DNA from 3 places in the Candidatus Villigracilis affinis genome. Region 1 is predicted to be linked to each of the others. Evidence: riboswitches for the same ligand, from Rfam matches in the RefSeq annotation. Region 1 holds a riboswitch; each other region holds the start of a gene.

What was found. A riboswitch is a leader RNA that binds a small molecule or an ion and turns the genes downstream of it on or off. The one in region 1 is predicted to bind S-adenosylmethionine.
Region 2: linked by a shared signal. The riboswitch ahead of IPI86_RS14030 (hypothetical protein) and the one ahead of IPI86_RS18680 (O-acetylhomoserine aminocarboxypropyltransferase/cysteine synthase family protein) in region 1 are both predicted to bind S-adenosylmethionine.
Region 3: linked by a shared signal. The riboswitch ahead of IPI86_RS20780 (hypothetical protein) and the one ahead of IPI86_RS18680 (O-acetylhomoserine aminocarboxypropyltransferase/cysteine synthase family protein) in region 1 are both predicted to bind S-adenosylmethionine.

What each region holds. Positions count from the first base shown of each region.
Region 1 covers NZ_JADJKT010000036.1:756,736-762,564, forward strand. Annotated here, with positions in the region: gene IPI86_RS18665 (hypothetical protein) at 1-154, shown strand, start outside; gene IPI86_RS18670 (aspartate kinase) at 163-1,029, shown strand; gene asd (aspartate-semialdehyde dehydrogenase) at 1,104-2,165, shown strand; SAM riboswitch class I at 2,255-2,377, shown strand; gene IPI86_RS18680 (O-acetylhomoserine aminocarboxypropyltransferase/cysteine synthase family protein) at 2,483-3,775, shown strand; gene metA (homoserine O-succinyltransferase) at 3,850-4,779, shown strand; gene IPI86_RS18690 (O-acetylhomoserine aminocarboxypropyltransferase/cysteine synthase family protein) at 4,776-5,829, shown strand, end outside.
Region 2 covers NZ_JADJKT010000029.1:102,011-107,839, forward strand. Annotated here, with positions in the region: gene metH (methionine synthase) at 1-260, opposite strand, end outside; gene IPI86_RS14015 (DUF5946 family protein) at 600-1,085, opposite strand; gene IPI86_RS14020 (alpha/beta fold hydrolase) at 1,082-2,017, opposite strand; gene IPI86_RS14025 (nuclear transport factor 2 family protein) at 2,020-2,451, opposite strand; gene IPI86_RS14030 (hypothetical protein) at 2,454-2,792, opposite strand; SAM riboswitch class I at 2,898-2,998, opposite strand; gene IPI86_RS14035 (hypothetical protein) at 3,090-3,542, opposite strand; gene IPI86_RS14040 (TIGR03862 family flavoprotein) at 3,572-4,801, opposite strand; gene IPI86_RS14045 (hypothetical protein) at 5,143-5,829, opposite strand, start outside.
Region 3 covers NZ_JADJKT010000038.1:1,158-6,986, reverse strand. Annotated here, with positions in the region: gene IPI86_RS20790 (TIGR03862 family flavoprotein) at 115-1,344, shown strand; gene IPI86_RS20785 (hypothetical protein) at 1,375-1,827, shown strand; SAM riboswitch class I at 1,919-2,019, shown strand; gene IPI86_RS20780 (hypothetical protein) at 2,123-2,461, shown strand; gene IPI86_RS20775 (nuclear transport factor 2 family protein) at 2,464-2,655, shown strand; gene IPI86_RS20770 (hypothetical protein) at 2,660-2,896, shown strand; gene IPI86_RS20765 (hypothetical protein) at 3,227-3,934, shown strand; gene IPI86_RS20760 (DUF5946 family protein) at 3,835-4,248, shown strand; gene IPI86_RS20755 (hypothetical protein) at 4,273-4,710, shown strand; gene IPI86_RS20750 (homocysteine S-methyltransferase family protein) at 4,740-5,801, shown strand; gene IPI86_RS20745 (dihydropteroate synthase) at 5,767-5,829, shown strand, end outside.

The DNA.
Region 1 (5,829 bases):
ACGAATGAGTGTCTACTTGTTGGGTGCGGTCGTGAATGATGCTGGAGATAAAAGCGAAAGCCATTGTATCCACCGAGTTCGTGGTCACCAACGCGCATTACCAAAATGCACATCCCGATTTCAAAGCAACAACCGAAAAACACGGGGCTATTAAATCCATTAATGGACGAAGGAATTATCCCGATCACAACTGGTTTTATCGGCGCAACCCCCGAAGGCGCAATCACCACGCTCGGGCGCGGCGGCTCGGACTATTCTGCCGCCATCATCGGCGCTGTCCTCCCCGCTGACGATGTCTGGATCTGGACGGATGTGGACGGCGTGATGACCACCGATCCGCGCATTGTGCCAGAAGCGGTGACGCTGCCTGAGATCAACTACAGCGAAATCGCAGAACTTGCTTATTATGGCGCGAAAGTTCTGCATCCCAAAACCATCCGTCCTGTGCTGGATGCAGGAATTGGATTGCGCATTTGCAACACGTTCAATCCCAGTCACCCCGGCACGCGGCTGATCGCCAGCATCAAAAGCAACGGCAAAGTGGAAGGCAAAGTCATCAAAGCTGTGACGGCTATCCGCAAGCAGAGACTGATCACCATTGAAGGTCGCGGTATGCTGGGTGTCCCTGGTGTGGCGGCGCGCGCGTTTGGAGCGGTAGCCTCCACAGGCACAAGCGTTCCTCTCATCACGCAAGCGTCGTCAGAACAATCCATTTGTTTTGCGGTACCTTCGGAGCTCGCCCCTACTGTATTATCATCTCTTGAAAAAGCCTTCGCCGTTGAAATCGAAGACGATGACATCGACCGCGTCTGGGCCACAGAAGATGTATCCATCATCACAGTCGTCGGCGCAGGGATGCGTCACACACCTGGGGTTTCGGGCAGAGTGTTCAGCAAACTCGGCAATGACGGCGTGAACGTCCTCGCCATTGCGCAGGGCTCATCCGAAGTATCCATCTCTCTCGTTGTTGATGCAGTGGATACGGAAAATGCGGTCAAGGCGTTGCATGAACTTATTGTTGCAAGTTAACAAGTTTGCACGTTAGAACGTTACAAAACCTTCAAACCTTTAAACATTCAAACTTTCAAACACTAGGAGTCCGCATGTCCCAATCTCAAATCCCCGTAGCAATTCTCGGCGCGACAGGTTCTGTCGGCCAGCGATTTATTTCTTTGCTCGATAATCATCCGTGGTTCAAGGTGGTGGCACTCGCCGCATCAGACCGTTCCGTTGGGCAGCCGTATTCCAAAGCCGCCCGCTGGGTGTTGGATGACCCCATGCCTGCGTATGCGCGGGATATGATCGTTGTCCCTGCCAATACGGATGCGGTGCAAGCGAAGATCGTTTTCTCTGCTTTGCACACAGAAATCGCGAATGAACTCGAACCCGCCTTCGCAAAAGCAGGCGCGGCAGTCTGCTCAAATGCGTCATCGTATCGGCGCGGAGAGGATGTGCCGTTGCTGCTGCCTGAGATCAACGCGGAGCATATTCAACTGGTCAAGCAGCAGCGCAAGAACAACGGCTGGAGCGGATGCATTGTCACGAATCCCAATTGCACGAGCACAGGACTCACAATTGCGCTCAAGGCATTGGATGAGTCCTTTGGCGTGAAGAAAGTATTCATGGTTTCGTTACAGGCGCTTTCGGGCGCGGGCTACCCTGGCGTGCCATCGCTCGACATCATGGACAATGTCATCCCCAACGTGGGCAATGGCGGCGAAGAAGAAAAAGTGGAATGGGAACCGCGCAAGATGCTGGGCAAATTCAACGAAAGCAAAATTGATATGGCAAATATCACATTCAGCGCGCACACAAATCGCGTGGCTGTGATCGATGGTCACACCGTCTGTGCGAGCGTGGCATTGGACAAACCCGTTGAGCCAGAAGTTGCGATTCAAGCGTTACGCGACTATGCCGCAAAACCGTCAGCGAGGAATCTGCCTTCGACGCCCAAACCAGTTATCGAGGTTAAGGATGAGGCGGATAGGCCCCAGCCAAGACTCGACCGATTAACAGGCAAAGGCATGACGACAGTAGTCGGCCGCGTGAGGCGCGATCCAATCCTTGATCTTAAATTCGTTGTACTTTCACACAACACGATTCGCGGCGCGGCGGGTGCATCCATTTACAATGCGGAGCTGCTTGTGAATGAAAATCTTTTATAAAGAGTACCCAAACGGGTAACACGTTAATCTGTTCAATCGCTTGACACATTCACAAACGCCGTGATATAAACGGCGAAATTAAATATTCGCTCTTATCCAGAGAAGCTGAGGGACCGACCCTTTGAAGCTTCGGCAACCAAACAAAAGTTATGGTGCCAAATTCGGCAAATAGGAATGACAGCAAAACGTCATTCATATCTGGAAGATGAGAGGACGGTATAGACGTATACCTCTTCTTGTACTTTCAGAAGAGGTTATTTTTTTTTTTAATCTCTTCTGAAGGGCGGGTAAACATTATTCAAGAGGAGATAACTCAAATGTCCACAATCAAAGATCGCAAGTTAGGTTTCGCAACCCGCCAGTTACATGCGGGCTATTCACCAGATGCCACCACTGGCAGCCGCGCCGTGCCGTTGTACCAAACAACGAGCTATCAGTTCAAGAACACTGAACATGCCGCAAATTTGTTCGCGCTCAAAGAGCTGGGAAATATTTACACCCGCTTGATGAACCCGACCACCGATGTGCTTGAACAGCGCATTGCCGCACTCGAAGGCGGCGTTGCCGCTCTGGCCGCAAGCTCTGGACATGCCGCACAGGCACAGGCAATTTTCACTTTGTGCAGCGCAGGCGACCATATCGTTTCGTCATCCCGTTTGTATGGCGGCACGTACAACCAGTTCGCCTACACCCTGCCCAAGCTGGGGATCAATGTCACTTTTGTTGACCCAAGCGACCCGAAGAATTTTGAAGCGGCCATTCAGCCGAACACGAAAATTATTTACGGTGAGACTCTCGGCAACCCCGATATTTCCGTCTTCCCGTTTGAAGAAGTATCCGAGATCGCGAACAAGCACAAACTGATCTTGTTCATCGACAACACCTTTGCCACTCCGTATCTTTTCCGCCCGTTCGAATATGGCGCGCACGTCATCACCCACTCGACCACCAAGTTCATCACAGGCAACGGCACATCCATTGGCGGCATCATCGTGGACGGCGGCAACTACGATTGGAGCAACGGCAAGTTCGAGAATTTCAACACGCCCGATCCTTCGTATCATGGACTCGTATATTCCTCCATCGCCGCGGCGGGACTTCCCCCATTTGCGATCAAAGCGCGCGTGCAAGTTCTGCGCGATCTCGGCGCCTGCCAATCTCCGTTCAACGCATGGCAGACCCTGCTCGGACTCGAAACCCTCAACCTGCGCATTGACCGTCACGTGCAGAACACGCAAGCTGTTGCCGAATATCTTGAGGCTCATCCCAAAGTTAGCTGGGTCAAATACCCTGGCCTCAAGAGCCACCCCGATTACGCTCGCGCCAAGAAGTATCTTCCCAAGGGCGCAGGCGCAATTCTCGGATTTGGCATCAAAGGCGGCGCAGAAGCAGGCAAGAAATTCATCGAAAGCCTGCAACTCTTCAGCCACCTCGCCAACGTCGGTGATGCGCGCAGTCTCGCCATTCACCCCGCCACCACGACGCACAGCCAGCTCAGTGACGAGCAACAAGTCTCCGCTGGCGTCAGCCCCGATTTCATCCGCTTGAGCATTGGTCTCGAAGACTTCGAAGACATCAAGTGGGATCTGGAGCAGGCCTTAAATTCATAAGGATGAAGGCGGAAGGATGAAGGATGAAATTTTGTCCTTTGTCCTCATCCTTCATCCTTCATAATTCATCCTTTATGCCCGTAAAAATTCCAACCACCCTTCCCGCTCGTACCACTCTCGAAAACGAGAACATCTTCATCATGGACGAAGACCGTGCCATTCATCAGGACATCCGCGCTTTGCGTGTTGCCATTCTGAACTTGATGCCTACCAAGATTTCTACTGAAACACAGATCCTGCGCCTGCTTTCCAATTCGGCATTACAGGTGGAAGTCACTTTACTCAACACCGCCACGCATGAATCCAAGAACACCGATGCCGATCACTTGCTTGAGCATTATGTGACTTTCGATGATGTGAAGGATCAAAAATTCGATGGTCTCATCATCACTGGCGCGCCTGTGGAACAAATGCCCTTCGAAGATGTGGATTACTGGCAGGAACTCAAACGCATCATGGACTGGTCGGAGACGAATGTTGAATCCACATTTCACATTTGCTGGGGAGCGCAAGCGGGCTTGTATCACAAATACGGGATCCCAAAATACGACCTGCCCCGCAAGATGTTCGGTGTCTTTGAGCACCGTCTCTTAAATCGGACCGAAAGCCTGATGCGCGGCTTCGATGACATTTTCCTCGCCCCGCACTCCCGTCACACCGAAATCCGCCGCGAAGATATTGAGAAGCATTCCGAGTTACAGATCCTTGCTGAATCAGAGGATGCAGGCGTGTACATCGTCAGTGACAAAGACGGACGCAATCTTTACATCACGGGGCACTCTGAATATGACCCGCTCACCCTCAAAGGCGAATACGACCGCGACGTGAATAAAGGTCTGCCCATTCACGTGCCGAAAAATTATTATCCCAACGACGACCCGAGCAAAATGCCCAACGTCCGCTGGCGCGGGCATGCCAACTTGCTATACGCGAACTGGCTGAACTATTATGTCTATCAGTCCACACCGTTCGACCCGAATGAAATCCCCAAGAGAAATAAATGACCTCACCCCGCAAGTTCGGATTCAACACACGTCAACTGCACGAAGGCTACACTCCCGACCCAGCCACAGGCAGCCGCGCCGTTCCCATCTATCAAACCACTGCCTACGACCTGCAAAGCACAGACCGCGCCGCGAGACTCTTTGCGCTACAAGAGAGCGGCAACATTTACACGCGCATCTCGAACCCCACGAGTAACGTCTTTGAGAAACGCATTACATCCCTCGAAGGCGGAGTTGGCGCCGTGGAAGTTGGTTCAGGTCATGCGGCGCAAGCCACTGCCATCCTCACCATTTGCGAAGCGGGCGACCACATCGTTTCCACATCCACACTGTATGGCGGCACGGTCACACAATTCAAATCTACATTTCCGAAACTCGGCATCAAGGTCACATTGGTTGACCCCAACGATCCAGAAAATTTCCGCCGCGCCATTCAGCCGAACACAAAAATAATCTACGGCGAAACCATCAGCAACCCGCTCGGCAACATCTTCCCCTTCGACGAAGTTTCCAAAATCGCACACGAGCACGGCATCCCGCTGATGATCGACAACACCTTCGCCACGCCATATCTCTGTCGTCCCTTCGAATGGGGCGCGGACATCATCACCCACTCTACGACGAAATTCATCGGCGGGCACGGCACCACCATGGGTGGAATCATCGTGGACGGCGGCAAGTTCAATTGGAGGAAGAGCGGGCGCTTCAAAACTTCACCGAGCCTGATCCTGCCCTACCATGACGTTGTCTACGCCGATGACTTTGGTCCGCTGGCGTTTATCTCCAAAGCGCGTTCAGGCATCCTGCGTGATTTCGGCACCGTGCAACAACCCATCGCTTCATGGTTCCTCCTGCAAGGACTCGATACCCTCTCCCTGCGCATGGAACGTCATGTGCAAAATGCACAACAGGTCGCCGAATTTCTTGAAAGTCATCCCAATGTAAAACGGGTCTCGTACGCAGGTCTTGCCAGTCACCCACATCATGAACGTGCAAAAAAATATCTTCCGCTTGGAACAGGTGCGGTCATGGGATTCGGCGTAAAGGGCG
Region 2 (5,829 bases), on a different contig from region 1:
ATCGTCAAGCGGTTCGAGCGGAAGGTGTCTGTTTCGAGCACGTCCACGCCGACTTCGAGGAAGGAGCGATGGACTTTTTCCACGGCTTCAGGATACGAGATGACGAGATAGTCGTTGCATCCGTTGTATTGTTCGCCGCCAAAATGTTCGGCGGTGAGGTTTTGCAATTGCAGGCTCGTTCCCATCGCGCCATCGAAGACGAGGACTTTCTTTTCGAGGGCGTCAAGGTAACGGCGGTTTGTGTATTTGCGATTGGTCATTAAATCTCCTAAATAATGCTTGTTTTCAATTACAAACGTATTTCATTTAAAGCGTTCATGACTTTGTTCCAATATCTTCTGCCTAACTGATAGTAGAGAAGAATTTTCAAAATATTTCATCAAATTGGTCCTTAACCCCGTGCTTCAGACCTGTTTGCCCGAGGTCATGACCGTCGGGGGATGGGGTGAATGTATGCGTATCATTGCTCATGCCTTAGCATCATTACACTGGTAAGACTCCAGGTGAAATTTCAATTGGCTATCCTTCCATTTCACTTGCCTGTATGCTCTTGATTTGAATACACTAAACAGACAAAGGTGCTCAATTGATACTGAACATCAAATGGCCTTTTTGAAATGGCAACTGAAATATTTTTTATTTGCAAGTTTAGTTTCTCCAAAACTTAATTTCAAGTCCAATCTTTCCGCATCTTCCAACACAGACCTCGCCCACGCGTTCACATCCGCGCAATAGACTTCCGTATTCTCCGCACGGACATCGAGAATGGTCTTCGTCCACGAGGTTTTATTTATAACAGGTAAACCATCCCTTGAATTGATCTTGAAGGTGCGCTTGCCACTATCAACCAAATCTTTGTTCTGTTTCCTAATGAAGGCAGGCGGCTTATTTTCCACGAGGAATTCATGTAGTAATCCGCGCTCGTGCAGCCAGCCTTCGCGAGTCAACCTGCTGGAGTGTTGGAGCATGTACACGGTTACGGTCAAGTGATGGACGATGCCGTAGCCAGCATCTGTGAATTCCAGGGCAAGGAACTCATGAAAACGGGATTCGCAGTCTGCTGCGCCGCATTCGGGGCAGGTCATGGCAGGGTTCGGTTGAAAAAGCCGACCACGCGATCAATATATTCCTGCGGGTTGCCAGCAAGCGCCACACCGTGAAGCCCGTCGTGGATTTCCCATCGTTCGCGGGGGTCTTTGGCTGCTTCGTAAAATAATCGGCTGAAGTAAATGTCTTTCGAGCCGCTGGCAATCAGCAGGATGGGGCGAGGCGCGATTCTTCCGATCACCTCCAAAACACCCGCATCCCTGCCGCGGATCATGTATTCATACATCCGATAGTACAGCCAGTTGAAAGGCAGGTTGAGCCAGCGCTGTATGGATCTGGGGGAGCCGCCATGGTCGGATAATCGGGCAGGGCTTAGACCATCGAGGACAAGTGCGCGGATCTTGTCTGTTTTCAACGCGCCGCGCAGGGCAGCTTGTGCGCCGAGCGAAATCCCCAGCGCGCCGATCTTTGCCCCGTTGACATCCACGCGGCTGAGCAGGTAATCCACCGCGCCTGCAACATCGTCTGCTTCGCGCAGGCCGTAGGTGGATGTGTCGCCGTCGCTGCTGCCATGAGCGCGCAGGTCGATCATGAATACGCCGTAGCCTGCGTTGACAAGAAATGAAGCATGGACCAGCATGTCGGTGCCTGCGCCTCCCAACCCGTGGATCAGGATAATAACGGCGCGATTTCTGCCAGCATGGAATCGCCCGAAGAGGGTCAGTCCGTCACGCGATTTGAAAGTGACTTCCTTGAACACCAGGTTGGATTTGCTGTCCCAGTTGAATCTTCGGGATGGATGCGCAAATTGAAAGGCATTCCCGAAAGCCGAACGGAGCACCCATATAAACAGTACCAGGGTCCAATACAGCGGGTGTTCCAACGCGTAGCCGCCGATCATGAGAACGACGAAAAACAATATCCACAGCAGGGTCACGTTGCGATAATATCGCCAGCCTTTTCGATACATGGCTAGGCTTTGGCCCCTTTATGAATGGATGAGACGCCCTCGCTCCACAAGACTTTTTGCGTAATGCCGCTGATCTTCCATGCCCCCCATTGCCTTGCAAGCTGGAAATCATACATGCAGTGGGTGGTGAATTCCTCTGTTTCGGACCTTCTCCAAACCACCATTGAGGCGCGGCAGGCGGCGGCATCGAAATCGGGGAAGGTAACCTCGTAATTCCCGACCAGGTGATGAAGTTTCAAGTGGTCAAGCGACTCGCGGCGGAGTCTTACATACTCACTGGCTGAGATGGTTTCGGGCGGCGTGCCGCGCAGGTCGGAGTAATCGGTGTAAAGTGATTCGGTGAAACAGGCCTGCAATCCATCCCAATCTTTCATGTCGAAGCTATTGGCGAAACGGGCGACCAATTGCTGGATATTCAAAATATCTTCGTGCATATTTAGATTCCTTTTGGTAACAGTACTCGCCCGGCTGCGGTCATTTTTCCTTCTTCCATCATTTTTCGCGCCCGCTCGATGTTCGCATCTGTCCAAATGGATTTCTGCCTGCGCGGCGAGAAGCGTTTTGCATAGCGTTGATCGTCCATGCCTTTTTCGAAGCCGTCGATCCAGCCGAAGCAAATGGCTTCCTCCACCGCATCCACATAAGGGATGGATGGCTTCTGGGTGAATTTCTTGTACTGGATCAACCAGATCTCTTTGCAGGTCTTGTGATTCTTTTCCAGCCATTCGCGGAATTCCTCGCGGGTGGTGACGTAAATTGTTTCGCCGATTTCCATTTTAAATTCTCCGTGTCATTGCTTCGTAAGGCAAAACGCCTTCCTCTCAACGACATAATAAAAACGCCTCTCATTGTGAGAGGCGACATGCGAGACACATATCATCTCTCATCTACCAGACTCGTTTACGGTCTGCCGAAGTTGGCACCGCTTGAACGGTTGCCGAGGCTTCAAAGGGTCGGTCCCTCAGCCTCTCTGGATGAGTACAGCTAAAATATTGTTTTCGTTTTTATATCATAGCGAATAGGGCATGTCAACTCAAAAATTTTCGCGGCGTCTCTTTCTCTTTATAACAATTCATAGTACACCGTACAAACCCAGAATAAATAATACAAGACTGAGCAGCGCAATAAACACATGTGGAATTGCAACATTCACTTTTTGCATGTACTTGATGGTCTGGTCGCCTTTTGCATTATATTCCTTTGACCAGCTTGCGTAGGTCTGAAGCGGTATCGCTTCACCATGCTTTTCCTCCCGGATGATCTTTTCGATTTCCTGAATCCGCGTCGAAAAGAAATGAGATAAACCCCGCCAGTGACCTTCAAGAAACCAAAACACAATCGAGGCGCCAAAAGCAATAAGGAACAAAACGCTGTTCTTGTACAGGAATCCAGCGCCGATCGTTGCGAGTGCGACCGTGATCGCCCAATTCTTGATGTTCAACCCTTTGCTGTCCATGTCTTCGTAGAAATGTTGCAGCATGATGTATTCATCTTTTAGCAATTCCGCGCGTTTATCCTTGTTCATATTCTCTCCTTTTCAAAGAGTTTCTGGAATTATTGATGAGCTTTTATCCATGCCATTGCGCTGTTTCCTGCTTTGCGTCCACTGGCGAAACAGGCGGTCAATAAATAGCCTCCTGTCGGCGCTTCCCAATCGAGCATCTCGCCTGCGCAAAAGATCCCTGGGAGTTCGCGAAGCATCAAATGTTCATCCAGCGATTCGAACATCACGCCGCCAGCGGAACTGATCGCCTCATCCAGCGGACGTGTCGCGATCAATGGGATGGGCATGTGTTTGATGAAAGCCGCCAACCGTTCTGCATTTGAAAATTCCTCTTTTGGCATGAACTCATGCAGCAGCCCCACCTTCACGCCTTTCAACCCCACCGTCTTTTCAAGATGACTCGACATCGAACGCGAGCCGCGCGGTTTTGATAATCTTTCTACCAGCCACTCGTGTGACCTGTCAGGTGTCATGTCCAATTCAAGGACTGCCTTGCCATTGACTTCGATCGCATCACGGAGCGGCGCCGAAGCAGCGTAGATCAAACTCCCCTCCACGCCTTCCTTCGTCACAATGAATTCACCCTGTTGATGGAACGACCCAAATGACAACACAATCGATTTCAGCGGCTGACCATCGAATCGCTCCCGAAAATGCGGACTCCACGCCACATCAAATCCGCAATTGGATGGTTTCAACGTTTCGACCTTAACCCCGGCCTGCTTCAACCAATTGACCCATACGCCGTCCGAGCCGAGTCTTGCCCAACTGCCCCCGCCAAGCGCCAGAATCACCGCATCGGCATGGACAGTTTTTTCGTCCCCGGGCGTTTCAAATTTAATGATGCTCCCGCCACTGTCCCCGGCGGTGATTGCTCCAACCCACCTGTGCCGCAAATGAAAATTGACTCCCGCATCGCCCAGCCGTTTCAACCAAGCCCGCAGCAGGGGGCTGGCCTTCATCTCTTTCGGAAAGACTCGACCCGATGTACCAACGAAAGTTTCCACCCCGAGTCCGCGCGCCCACTCGCGCAGGTCATCGGGCGTGAAATCAGATAACCACTTTTCCACTTCATTTTTTCGATTTCCATAGCGTGAAACGAATTTCTCGAACGGCTCTGCGTGCGTGAGATTCAATCCGCTTTTGCCCGCCATCAGAAATTTCCGCCCCAGCGATGGCATGGAATCGTAGACATCCACCTGCACACCATTTCCACTCAAAACCTCTGCCGCCATCAACCCTGCAGGCCCGCCGCCGATAATTGCCACTATCTGATTCATATGGTCATTATAAAGGGATTTCGTTTTCAACATGTCATCGCGAGCCGCCGATGTTCTTCCGGCGGCGTGGCGATCTCCGGGCTATGGGCGGTGCGCTGTAATTAAAAGATTGCTTCGGCGGAACTGCTCCGCCTTGCAATGATATTAACAATCAAATTTGATGATACAGTCTTTGCCCCGCTGGGATGTTACGTATTCTGCTCACGCTGTTTCCAATTATGTTCGTGATGTAAAGGTCGGTCAAATCATCGCCGCCGAAAGCGGGATTGGCAGGCGCGATCTTTCTGCATTAAATGGTTTCATTTTTATGCGCAATCAAATTGATGACAATTGGAATGGTTTTATGGTTTCCAAAGTTGAATACTTTCCATAATGTGTTGAAAACTTGGCGAAAAGTTTTCAACAAGACTTGGATTGTCTATTAGTTCGACGACCTTTGGGTCTTGAAACTCCTCTAACAAGAAGATTGCAATTTGTTCGTCTTTGTTGTAGAGAAATGCTTCCAGGAAGATGGATGGTTCTTTCCATAAAATCTCAATGCCTTGAAAATCAATCAGATATACAGACTGCTTCCAGTGCGTATCAAAACTTTGAGGTTCGGAGGTTCTTGTATGGGATATGAGATTTTCCCATTGGGAAATAGGCTGCGTAAACACCATTTGGGGAAACCTGAGAAATTCATCCGGGTCTGAGTTATTAATCACAAGATTGGAAATAATAAGGCTGATGCCTTTTATTCTCGAGTCTTCGGGGGATTCTGGGGGAGGAATCATGTAAAAATAAAATACTTCTGGGCCAGCTACTCCTTTTTGAATATTCCAATTGCCAGGGGCTTCAAAGTATATCTTGTTTGAATTATGATACACCCATAAATCGTTCGTGTTGGGAACGATTGGTAACTTTGTCGAGCAGTCTGAATCTGGTAGGAAATAGCATTTGGGAAACGGAGTTGCTGTAACTACTACAGCAGGCGCAGTCTCCACTGTAGCTGGAGGATCAGATGACCAACTCGAATCGATAACACCCCA
Region 3 (5,829 bases), on a different contig from region 1:
CAGCACAAGAAGCTCCCCAAACGGCCCACAGGCTCACAGGAGTATCAAAACTGGATAGATACTTTCGCCAAAACTCCCGACCCAATCGGGAGTTTTTCTCTTTATAATGAACTTATGAATGATTCAGTGGCAATTATCGGCGGCGGGCCTGCAGGGTTGATGGCGGCAGAGGTTTTGAGCGGACATGGCGTGCAGGTGGATGTGTATGATTCCATGTCATCGCTGGGGCGGAAATTTCTGATGGCGGGCAAAAGCGGATTGAATCTCACGCACTCAGAGCCGTTCGAAAAATTCGTTTCACGGTATGGAAATCGAAAAAATGAAGTGGAAAAGTGGTTATCCGATTTCACGCCCGATGACCTGCGCGAGTGGGCGCGCGGACTCGGGGTGGAAACTTTCGTTGGCACATCGGGGCGGGTCTTTCCGAAAGAGATGAAGGCCAGTCCGCTGTTGCGTGCATGGTTGAAACGGCTGGGCGATGCGGGAGTCAATTTTCATTTGCGGCACAGGTGGGTAGGAGGGATTATCGCCGGGGATGGCGGTGGGAGCATCATTAAATTTGAAACGCCCGAGGACGAAAAAACCGTCCATGCCGATGCGGTGATTCTGGCGCTTGGCGGGGGCAGTTGGGCAAGACTCGGCTCGGACGGCGTATGGGTCCATTGGTTGAAGCAGGCCGGGGTTAAGGTCGAAGCGTTGAAACCATCCAATTGCGGATTTGATGTGACATGGAGTCCACATTTTCGGGAGCGATTCGATGGTCAGCCGCTGAAATCGGTAGTGTTGTCGTTTGGGTCGTTCCATCAACAGGGTGAATTCATTGTGACGAAGGAAGGCGTGGAGGGAAGTTTGATCTACGCTGCTTCGGCGCCGCTCCGTGATGAGATCGAAGCCAACGGCAAGGCAGTCCTTGAATTGGACATGACACCTGACAGGTCACACGAGTGGCTGGTTGAAAGATTATCAAAACCGCGCGGCTCGCGTTCGATGTCGAGTCATCTTGAAAAGACGGTGGGGTTGAAAGGCGTGAAGGTGGGGCTGCTGCATGAGTTCATGCCAAAAGAGGAATTTTCAAACACAGAACGGTTGGCGGCTTTCATCAAACACATGCCCATCCCATTGATCGCGACACGTCCGCTGGATGAGGCGATCAGTTCCGCTGGCGGCGTGATGTTCGAATCTCTGGATGAACATTTGATGCTTCGCGAACTCCCAGGGATCTTTTGCGCAGGTGAGATGCTCGATTGGGAAGCGCCGACGGGAGGCTATTTATTGACCGCCTGTTTCGCCAGTGGACGCAAAGCAGGAAACAGCGCACTGGCATGGCTAAAAGATCATCAATGATTCCAGATAACCCTTTGAAAAGGAGAGAATATGAACAAGGATAAACGCGCGGAATTGCTAAAAGATGAATACATCATGCTGCAACATTTCTACGAAGACATGGACAGCAAAGGGTTGAACATCAAGAATTGGGCGATCACGGTCGCACTCGCAACGATCGGCGCTGGATTCCTGTACAAGAACAGTGTTTTGTTCCTCATTGCTTTTGGCGCCTCGATCGTGTTTTGGTTTCTTGAAGGTCACTGGCGGGGTTTATCTCATTTCTTTTCGACGCGGATTCAGGAAATCGAAAAGATCATCCGGGAGGAAAAGCACGGTGAAGCGATACCGCTTCAGACCTACGCAAGCTGGTCAAAGGAGTACAGCGCAAAAGGCGACCAGACCATCAAGTACATGCAAAAAGTGAATGTTGCAATTCCACATGTGTTTATTGCGCTGCTCAGTCTTGTATTATTTATTCTGGGTTTGTACGGCGTACTGTGAATCATTATAAAGAGAAAGAGACGCCACGAAAATTTTTGAGTTGACATGCCCTATTCGCTATGATATAAAAACGAAAACAATATTTTAGCTGTACTCATCCAGAGAGGCTGAGGGACCGACCCTTTGAAGCCTCGGCAACCGTTCAAGCGGTGCCAACTTCGGCAGACCGTAAACGAGTCTGGTAGATGAGAGATGATATGTGTCTCGCATGTCGCCTCTCACAATGAGAGGCGTTTTATTATGTCGTTGAAAGGAAGGCGTTCTGCCTGACGAAGCAATGACACGGAGAACCTAAATGGAAATCGGCGAAACAATTTACGTCACCACCCGCGAGGAATTCCGCGAATGGCTGGAAAAGAATCACAAGACCTGCAAAGAGATCTGGTTGATCCAGTACAAGAAATTCACCCAAAAGCCATCCATCCCATATGTGGATGCGGTGGAGGAAGCGATTTGCTTTGGCTGGATCGACGGCTTCGAAAAAGGCATGGATGATCAACGCTATGCAAAACGCTTCTCGCCGCGCAGGCAGAAATCCATTTGGACAGATGCGAATATCGAGCGGGCGCGAAAAATGATGGAAGAAGGAAAAATGACCGCAGCCGGGCGAGTACTGTTACCAAAAGGAATCTAAATATGCACGAAGATATTTTGAATATCCAGCAATTGATCGCTCGCTTTGCCAACAGCTTCGACGTGAAAGATTGGGATGGATTGCAGGCCTGTTTCACCGAATCACTTTACACCGATTACTCCGACCTGCGCGGCACGCCGCCCGAAACCATCTCAGCCAGTGAGTATGTAAGACTCCGCCGCGAGGTCGCTTGACCACTTGAAACTTCATCACGTGGTCGGGAATTATGAGGTTATCTTCCCCGATTTCGATGCCGCCGCCTGCCGCGCCTCAATGGTGGTTTGGAGAAGGTCCGAAACAGAGGAATTCACCACCCACTGCATGTATGATTTCCAGCTTGCAAGGCAATGGGGGGCATGGAAGATCAGCGGCATTACGCAAAAAGTCTTGTGGAGCGAGGGCGTCTCATCCATTCATAAAGGGCCCAAAGCCTAGCCATGTATCGAAAAGGCTGGCGATATTATCGCAACGTGACCCTGCTGTGGATATTGTTTTCGTCGTTCTTATGATCGGCGGCTACGCGTTGGAACACCCGCTGTATTGGACCCTAGTACTGTTTATATGGGTGCTCCGTTCGGCTTTCGGGAATGCCTTTCAATTTGCGCATCCATCCCGAAGATTCAACTGGGACAGCAAATCCAACCTGGTGTTCAAGGATCACTTTCAAATCGCGTGACGGACTGACCCCTCTTCGGGCGATTCCATGCTGGCAGAAATCGCGCCGTTATTATCCTGATCCACGGGTTGGGAGGCGCAGGCACCGACATGCTGGTCCATGCTTCATTTCTTGTCAACGCAGGCTACGGCGTGATCCATGATCGACCTGCGCGCTCATGGCAGCAGCGACGGCGACACATCCACCTACGGCCTGCGCGAAGCAGAGCGATGTTGCAGGCGCGGTGGATTACCTGCTCAGCCGCGTGGATGTCAACGGGGGCAAAGATCGGCGCGCTGGGGATTTCGCTCGGCGCACAAGCTGCCCTGCGCGGCGCGTTGAAAACAGACAAGATCCGTGCACTTGTCCTCGATGGTCTAAGCCCTGCCCGATTATCCGACCATGGCGGCTCCCCCAGATCCATACAGCGCTGGCTCAACCTGCCTTTCAACTGGCTGTACTATCGGATGTATGAATATATGATCCGCGGCAGGGATGCGGGTGTTTTGGAGGTGATCGGAAGAATCGCGCCTCGGCCCATCCTGCTGATTGCCAGCGGCTCGAAAGACATTTACTTCAGCCGATTATTTTACGAAGCAGCCAAAGACCCCCGCGAACGATGGGAAATCCAGACGGGCTTCACGGTGTGGCGCTTGCTGGCAACCCGCAGGAATATATTGATCGCGTGGTCGGCTTTTCAACCGAACCCTGCCGTGACCTGCCCCCCGAATGCGGCGCAGCGGACTGCGAATCCCGTTTTCATGAGTTCCTTGCCCTGGAATTCACAGATGCTGGCTACAGCATCGTCCATCACTTGACAGTCACTGCGTACGTGCTTCAGCACTCCAGCAGGTTGACTCGCGAAGGCTGGCTGCACGAGCGCGGATTACTACATGAATTCCTCGTGGAAAATAAGCCGCCTGCCTTCATTAGGAAACAGAACAAAGATTTGGTTGATAGTGGCAAGCGCACCTTCAAGATCAATTCAAGGGATGGTTTACCTGTTATAAATAAATCCACGTGGACGAAGACGATTCTCAATGTCCGCGCCGAGAATGCGGAAGTTTATTGCGCGGATGTGTTCACGTGGGCGAAGGCTGTGTTAGAAGATGCAGAAAGATTGGACGTCTGAAATTAAGTTTTGGAGAAACTAAACTTGCAAACAAGAAATATTTCAGTTGCCATTTCAAAAAGACCATTTGATGTTTCAAGTATCAAAATTGAAGCACCTTATGTCTGTTTAGTGTATTCAAATCAAGAGAATACAGGCGACAGTGAAATGGAAGCGATAGCCAATTGGATAATTTCATCTGGATGTCGTTACGCAGTTTGTGCTGGAATTGACTGTTCTGAATGGCATGATGCAATAGATACTGCATACATAATGAGCGACCCCAATTATTCTCCCCCAGACTCTCGGTTCATTATGACCTCGTGGCAAACAGAAGAATCTATAGAAGACATCGTTTGGTATTGGTTAGAGTTGACCAATTATGATGATAATATATTTGAAAATTATCTTCTCTTAATTATAGGTGAGACAGAAGATATTGAAACAAAAATCATGAACGCAGTAAATGAAATTCGTTTGTAATTGAAAACAAGCATTATTTAGGAGATTTAATGACCAATCGCAAATACACCAACCGCCGTTACCTTGACGCACTCGAAAAGAAAGTCCTCGTCTTTGATGGTGCAATGGGGACGAGCCTGCAATTACAAAACCTGACTGCCGAACATTTTGGCGGCGAACAATACAATGGATGTAACGACTATCTCGTCATCTCGTATCCCGAAGCCGTGGAAAAAGTCCATCGCTCCTTCCTCGAAGTCGGCGTGGATGTGCTTGAAACGGATACCTTCCGCTCCAACCGTTTGACGATGGCGGAATACAAATTGCAAGTCCGCATTTTCGAGATCAATGTTGCTGCCGCAAGTCTCGCGCGCAAAGTCGCGGATGAATTCGCCGCGAAGACAGGTCAGCCGCGTTTCGTCGCTGGCTCCATCGGGCCTTCGGGCAAACTTCCATCTACGAATGATCCTGAACTTTCAAATGTCAAATACGATGAACTCATCGATACTTTCCGCGAACAAGCCGTCGGATTAATTCAAGGCGGCGTGGATGTTCTGCTCATCGAAACCTCGCAGGATATTCTCGAAGTCAAGGCCGCCATCACTGGCATTCACAATGCTTTCGCTGAGACTCAGCAATATTTGCCGATCCAGGCTCAGGTCACGCTTGATACGACAGGCCGTATGCTGCTCGGCACCGATATCAACGCATCGCTCACCATCCTCGAAGGCATGGGCATCGACGTCATCGGTCTCAACTGCTCCACGGGGCCCGAGCACATGCGCGAGCCTGTTCGCTTCCTCGGCGAAAATTCCATGCTGCCGGTTTCATGTATTCCCAACGCTGGACTTCCATTGAATGTTGATGGCCAAGCCGTGTATCCACTTGAGCCTGAACCATTTGCGAATGACTTGTATGAATTCGTAACCAAGCACAACATTTCAGTCGTAGGTGGATGCTGCGGCACGACGCCTGAACATCTTAAGCTGCTGATTCAAAAACTGGATCGCATCTCCACATCCCAAGCGACCGCTTCACTCTACGCCTCAGCTTGCCTCTGCCATGTCAGCAATTTCCATGCGACAGGAACCCGCCCCCACCTTGCTTGGTGAACGCTGCAACGCGCAAGGCTCGCGCAAG